DNA from 2 places in the Lysinimonas soli genome. Region 2 is predicted to be linked to the other one. Evidence: predicted binding sites of a transcription regulator. Region 2 holds the regulator's gene; the other holds the start of a gene.
What was found. Region 2 encodes LexA, which represses DNA repair genes until DNA is damaged. Its sites were predicted from a motif close to TCGAACANNTGTTCGA; they were not measured.
Positions count from the first base shown of each region.

Region 1 (3,405 bases), 770 kb from region 2:
TCGGTCGCCGATCGTACCGGCGCGGCTACGGCAGCAGGTGCCCGGCCGCCGTGAAGAGCCGGTACCACTCCTCGCGCGAGAGCACGACATCCGACCCCGCCGCCGACTCGGCCACGCGCTCGGGCTTGGTGGTGCCGAGCACCACCTGCATCCGGGCCGGGTGCCGCGTGATCCAGGCCACCGCGATGCCGGTGGGGGTGACGCCGTGCGCGGCCGCGATCTCGTCGAGCGCGTCGTTCAGCTCGGCGTAGTTCTCGCGGTCGCCGATGAAGACGCCGTCGAAGAATCCCTTCTGGAACGGCGACCACGCCTGCAGCGTCATGTCGTGCAGGCGGGCGTAGTCGAGGATGCCGTTGTCCCGGTCGATCGACTGGTCGAGCCCCGCCATGTTGGCGGCCACGCCCTGCGCGAGCATCGGGGCGTGCGTGATGCTGAGCTGCACCTGGTTGAAGGCCAGCGGCTGACGCACGGAGCGCTTCAGCAGCTCCACCTGGCCGGGAGTCTGATTCGAGACGCCGAAGTTGCGCACCTTGCCGGCCGTCTCGAGCTCATCGAAGGCGGCGGCGATCTCGTCCGGCTCCATCAGGGTGTCGGGACGGTGCAGCAGGATCACGTCGAGGTAGTCCATTCGCAGGGCGGCCAGGCTCTCATCGACCGATTCGAGGATGTGCTCCTTCGAGAAATCCCAGAAGCCGTCGCGAATGCCCACCTTGCTCTGAATGATCACCGACTCGCGCTCGGCCGGGCTGAACGTGATCGCGTCGCCGAAGCGGCGCTCGCATCCGTGATCGCCGCCGTAGACATCGGCATGATCGAAGTAGTTGATGCCCGCGTCTCGGGCCGCGCCGACGAGGGTGCGGATCTGCTCGTCGTCGAGCTCGGAGATGCGCATCAGGCCGAGGATGACGTCGGAAGCGTTCAGGGCGGTCTGCGGTGGCGTGAAGATCTTCATGGGTCCATGATGCCTGCCATCTCGCGCCGTCGATTCGCGAGGACTGCCATCGGGAGGCGGCTCTCAGCGGATGCTGGGGCGCGTGCGGCGCATCCCTTCCTCCACAGCCGTCAGAATCCAAAGATCTTCTACTTTCGAATGTGTGTTCGATCCGGGAAAATGGATGCATGGCCCCCCTCGATCAGCAGCTCGCGGCGCACCTCGCCGCTGCGGCGCGTGCCCTCGAGGCCGTCCGGGTGCAAGATCTGGGGCACGCGAGCGACGCGCAGCTGCTCGAACTCATCGCGGCGTCGGCCCGGAATGAACGCCTCGCGCGTGCGCATTCCGCTCTGCTCGCCGGTGAGCTGGTGCGGCGTTCGGCGCCCGAGCTCGGCCATGACGGCATGGCACAGAAGAGCGGGCACCGCACGCCGCAGAAGCTGATCCAGGCGACGACCGGCGTCACCTCTCGCGAGGCGGCGGCAGCCGTGCGCATCGGTGGGCTCGCCGAGACCCATCCCTGGCTCGGCTCGGTCGCGCGCGCGGTCGCCGATCAGCAGCTGTCGACCGACGCGGCCGATTCGATCCGCGCCGGGCTCGGGGCGCCCAGTGACGACGTCTCGAGCGGGGCGCTCGCCGACGTCGCCGAACGACTGCTCGCCGAGTCTGCCGACGTCGACGCAGATCGCCTGTTCGTCCTCGCTCGCGAGGCACGCGACGAGTTGGATGCCGCCGGCATCGTCGACCGCGAACGCGCGGCCAGGCAGGCGCGTGAGTTGCGGCTGCAGCGGCTGCGCGACGGCAGCGTGCGCATCGTCTGGCAGCTCGACCCGATCGAGGGGTCCGTCGTCAACGAGATCTACGATCGAGCCACCTCGCCGCGGCGTGGCGGGCCGCGTTTCGTGAGCGACTCCGAACGGGCGCAGCGCATCGTCGACGATCCGGGCACCACCGAACAGCTCGCGTCCGATGTGTTCTTCGAGTTGGTCACCGCCGGGGCGGAGGTCGAGCCCTCCCGTCTGCTTGGGCACGGGGCCCCCGCGGTGCGCGTCACGATCACCGAGAAGCAGCTGATCGCCCGCTCGGGTCACGGCCGCCTGCAGCGCACCCAGCAGCCGGTCTCGATCGAGACCGTCGAGCGCCTCGCGTGCACCCAGGGCACCGTGACCGTCGTCTTCGACAAGCACGGCCAGCCGCTCGACGTCGGCCGCGAGCAGCGCCTCTTCACCCTCCGCCAGCGCATCGCCCTCGCCGAACGCGACGGTGGATGCCGCTGGGCCGGCTGCGAGCGCCCACCGTCCTGGTGCGAGGCCCACCACATCGAGCACTGGGCGCGCGATGGCGGCCGCACCGACATCGCCGACGGAATCCTCTTGTGCAAGCACCATCACCTGCTGCTGCACGACCATCATTGGGAGATCGAGCGTCGCGGGCCGGCGCGCTCCGAGTACTGGCTGATTCCCCCGCCCGATGCGCCCGATGACACCCCACGGTTGTTGGCGAGCAAGAGCCTCGCTCTGCGAGAACTCCTCGCGGGATGACGCCGCGGCTCAGGGCTGGATGCTCTCCAGATCCTCGAGCAGGCTCGGATGCGTCGGCTGCCAGCCCAGCCGGGCGCGCGTGAGGGCGCTCGACGCGGGCTGATCGGCGGCGAAGACCGGGCCGAGCGGGCCGTAGGTCTCAGGCGGCACCGACTGCACCGGCACGCCCAGCCGCCGTCCGATCACCTCGGCGATGTCGCGCACCGCATCGCCCTCGTCGGCGACCGCGTGCCACGAGGTGCCGGCGGGCGCCTGCTCGAGCGCGAGGCGGAAGAGCACCGCGGCATCGGCCGCGTGCACCGCGGGCCAGCGCTGCGACCCGTCGCCGATGTACCCCGAGACGCCGCTCTGGCGCGCGATCCGGGTCAGCAGGCCGGCGAATCCGCCGTCCCCGTCGCTGTGGACCGTGCGCGGCAGGCGCACCGCACTGACACGCAGACCCTGGGATGCCATCCCGAGCACCTCGGTGAGCGTCACGCCGCGCCCCGCCACCGGGCCTTCGAGCGGAAGCGGATCCTCCTCCGTCGACGGCCGGCCCTGGGCGAGCGGGGTGCCAGAGACGACGACGAACGGGCGGTCGCTGCCCACCAGCTCGGCGGCGGTGGTCGTCACGGCGGCGGTCTCGTCGGCGATGTTGCCGGCGAGGGCCTCGGCGCTGCTGAAGTCGTTGCCGAACGCCAGATGGATGACGCCCTCGGCCTGCGCGACGCCCTCACGGATGGCATCCAGCTCGGTCAGGCTGCCGCGGATCGTCTGCGCGCCCGCAGCCTCGAGCGCCGAGGCGGATGCGTCGGAGCGGGCCAGCGCCAGAACGCTGTGACCGTGAGCCAGCAGTTCGGGAACGACGGCGGAGCCGATGCAGCCACTGCCGCCGGTGATGAAGACGTGCATGGGTGCTTCTTTCGATGTCGGACGGTCGCGTGTCGAGGCCGT
Region 1 covers NZ_JBHSMG010000001.1:45,668-49,072, reverse strand. Annotated here, with positions in the region: gene ACFPJ4_RS00290 (aldo/keto reductase) at 26-952, opposite strand; gene ACFPJ4_RS00285 (DUF222 domain-containing protein) at 1,120-2,472, shown strand; gene ACFPJ4_RS00280 (SDR family oxidoreductase) at 2,482-3,363, opposite strand.
Region 1: a site for LexA is predicted at 1,087-1,102, ahead of ACFPJ4_RS00285 (DUF222 domain-containing protein). Genes of this name have one in related genera too.

Region 2 (3,405 bases):
CATCGCGCTCGGCCATCAGCCATCGGGTGCCCGTGCCTGCGGCGATGATCGGATGCATCGAGTAGCTGGGCGGGAACCCCAGCACGCTGCGCCCCGGCCCTCCGAAGGCCTGCAGCGTCTGCTGGATGATCTCGTTCGACCCGTTCGCCGCCCAGATCTGCTCGGGCGTCATCTCGTGTCCCAGGTAGCGGGCGAGCTCCTCGCGGAGCTCGGTGAACTCGCGATCCGGATAGCGGTTCACGGTCAGCACCGCGCGGGCGAGCGACTCCACGATGTGCCGCGCGACCCCCTCGGGGATCGGGTGCGTGTTCTCGTTCACGTTCAGGGCGTAGCGCACCGGTTGCTGCGGCGCGCCGTACGGGTGCTGCCCTCGCAGGTCGTCGCGGATCGGAAGGTCGGAGAGCGAGGCCACCGCCCGATCCTACCGAGCATCCGCACTGCTCCAGGTGGACGCCGAGGGGGGTCGGCGGCCACCTGGAGCGACGGGCATTCGAGCCAAGACTGCGCCTTGGCCGGTAGTCGTTAGCTGTTGTACTTCGAGGGGATGGCGAGGCGTTGCCCCGGCTGCACCTCGGCGGTCGACAGGTTGTTGAGATCGACGATCTCGGCGACCACATCGCGCGGATCGGCGTGCGGCGCGATCGACACGGCGAGCTGCCACAGCGACTCGCCGGGCTCGACGCTCACGTACTGGAAGGTCGCCGAGCCGCTCTGCGTGCCCGCGGCCGCGCCGAACGCGCCCACCCCGAATGCCGCCGCTGTCACCGCGAGAAGGAGAGCGATCATGATCGCCACTACGACGCGCCCGCGCCGGGTGATGCGCAGACGCGGGACGGTGTAGCCGCTGTGGTAACTCATGGCGCTCATGTCGACTCCTCCACGTGGTGCACGGTGCCGTGCGGGCGAAACTTGGACAGGTTGCGCATCCGGGCCTCGGCCGGAGGCTCAGATGCGAACCTGTGTTCCGAACATACCTTCGATCGAACATATGTTCAAGCCCGTCGTCGGTCATTCGCCGACAATGTCACGACACACTCGAACAGATGTTTGCCGCATCCAGCCGAAGCGGATACAGTTTCGATCGTCGGGGACGATTCGACCACCGACCACCGACATCCGCCGCACGCCGACTCGACGGGCGCGAACCGAGGGAGCAGACGATGAGCGACGAGACCGCCGGGCGACCGGCTTCACCGGAGCGCGCGACCACCCGCAGGCGCACCAGCCTGAGCGACAAGCAGTTGGCGATCCTCGAGGTCATCCAGCGCTCGGTCTCGTCGCGGGGCTACCCGCCGAGCATGCGCGAGATCGGCGACGCCGTCGGTCTCGCGTCGCTCTCGAGCGTGACCCATCAACTCAACCAGCTCGAGCTCAGCGGCTACCTGCGCCGTGACCCCAACCGCCCCCGGGCGCTCGAAGTGCTGATCGAACTCGAGACGCCGGACGCCGACAACGCCGGTCCCTCGGTGGCGGATGCCGCGATGGTGCCTCTGGTGGGCCGCATCGCCGCGGGCATCCCGATCACGGCCGAGCAGCAGATCGACGAGGTGTTCCCGCTCCCCCGCCAGCTCGTCGGCAAGGGCGACCTCTTCATGCTCAAGGTGATCGGCGAGTCGATGATCGACGCGGCGATCTGCGATGGCGACTGGGTGGTCGTGCGCCAGCAGAAGACGGCCGAGAACGGCGAGATCGTCGCCGCCATGCTCGACGGCGAGGCGACCGTCAAGGTGCTGCGTCAGCGCGACGGCCACACCTGGCTGCTGCCCCGCAACTCGGCCTTCGAACCGATCATGGGCGACGACGCCGAGGTGCTCGGAAGAGTCGTCGCGGTGCTGCGCTCGGTCTGAGCTAGACGGCCGAGAGCGCCTCGAGCCGACGCGACGACTGCTCGTCGAGCCAGCGCTCCACGACCGCCATGAACCGCACGTGCTCGTCGCGGAACACGGTGTGGCCGGCGCCGGACACCGTCTCGACCGTCATGCCGAGGTGACGCAGCCGGGTCGCCACGGCATCCGACACCAGCAGGCTCTTCTCGGCGAGCACGACGAGGCTCGGCATCACCACGCGCACCGGCGGTACGAGTAGACGGGTGTCGGCCATGCCGAGGACGGTGCGCTTGTCCCAGTCGGCGAGGGTCGCCAGCTCGATGTCGACGTCGGCGGCCTCCCACTTGGGATTCCATCGCACCAGAGCGGACCGGCGCGGGCGCGGGGCGAGGGCGAACACGAGCTTCATCGCGAGGCCCCGGATGCCGCGCGGGAACGCGAAGGCCGGGTCGACGTAGATCGCCGCCCGGGGCGCGAGACGGTCGGCCACGAGACTGGCCACGAGGCCGCCGAGCGAGTGCCCCATCACGACGTCCGGGCGCGTGGTCAGCAGCGGCGACACCGTCTCGACGACATCGTCCGCCCATTTCGACGGCGAATACCGCGGGGCGCGCGGACTGCCGCCGTGGCCGGCGAGGTCGACGGCGATCACCCGGAATCCCTTGGCGACCAGCTCGTCGGTCACCCGGTGCCACGCGCGGTGGTCGGACATGATCCCGTGGATGAGCAGCGCGGTTCGCGGACCGGTTCCCGTCTCGTGCACCGCAAGCTTCATGCCCCCAGGGTAGGTCGCTCCGCTGTGCGCTTGCCCTGTCCCAGCCCGGTGCCCGCCGTGAGGCCGCGGGCCCGCGCCGAGAACCAGAAGAGAACGAGCACGCCCACCGCGGCCCCCGCCACCCCGATGGTCAGGCGCGCAACGAGAAAGACCAGGTTCGGGTCGAACGGGGCGTCTCCGCCCATGATCCCGTGGACCCAGGTGACAAGTCCGGCGGCGAGTCCAGCCACGACGACCGCTGACTGGGCCAGGACGCGAACGGCGGAGCGCAGGCGGGTCGGGCGAGCGGGATCCGGTGAGGCGCGACGCAGCATGACGATCGCCCACACGCCGACCACACCAAGTCCGCCGACCGAGCTGACGTGCTGCAACCATTTCGCCACGGGCAGCGGGCCGACGCGAACGCGCAAAACGTTCACGTGGTCGACGAGCCAGCCCGGGTGCGTGAACGAATCCCAGATCAGATGGGTGGCAGCGCCGACCAGCACCGAGAGCAGGAGAACCGCGACGGTCAGAGGCCAGCCCCATCCCGGTGGACGCCATGCCGTTCGCTGCTGGAACGGGATTCGACGGCCGATGCTTCGTGGCAGGAGGTCGATGATCGGCTCCCGCAGCAGGAACCACCACAGCAGCGCACCGATGACCCCGAGAACCAGGTCGACCGACACCAGACCAAGCAGGCTGTGTGACAACGCCCGTGGCACGAACAACGGAACGTAGTAGGGGATGTCGGGCGCCGTCGTGCCAACGACAAGCGCGGCGGGCAGCAACGGAGTCCGCAGCAGCGGTATGGCGGCTGCCACA
Region 2 covers NZ_JBHSMG010000001.1:811,915-815,319, reverse strand. Annotated here, with positions in the region: gene ACFPJ4_RS03920 (histidinol-phosphate transaminase) at 1-412, opposite strand, end outside; gene ACFPJ4_RS03915 (LysM peptidoglycan-binding domain-containing protein) at 523-867, opposite strand; gene lexA (transcriptional repressor LexA) at 1,161-1,847, shown strand; gene ACFPJ4_RS03905 (alpha/beta fold hydrolase) at 1,849-2,601, opposite strand; gene ACFPJ4_RS03900 (DUF4184 family protein) at 2,598-3,405, opposite strand, start outside.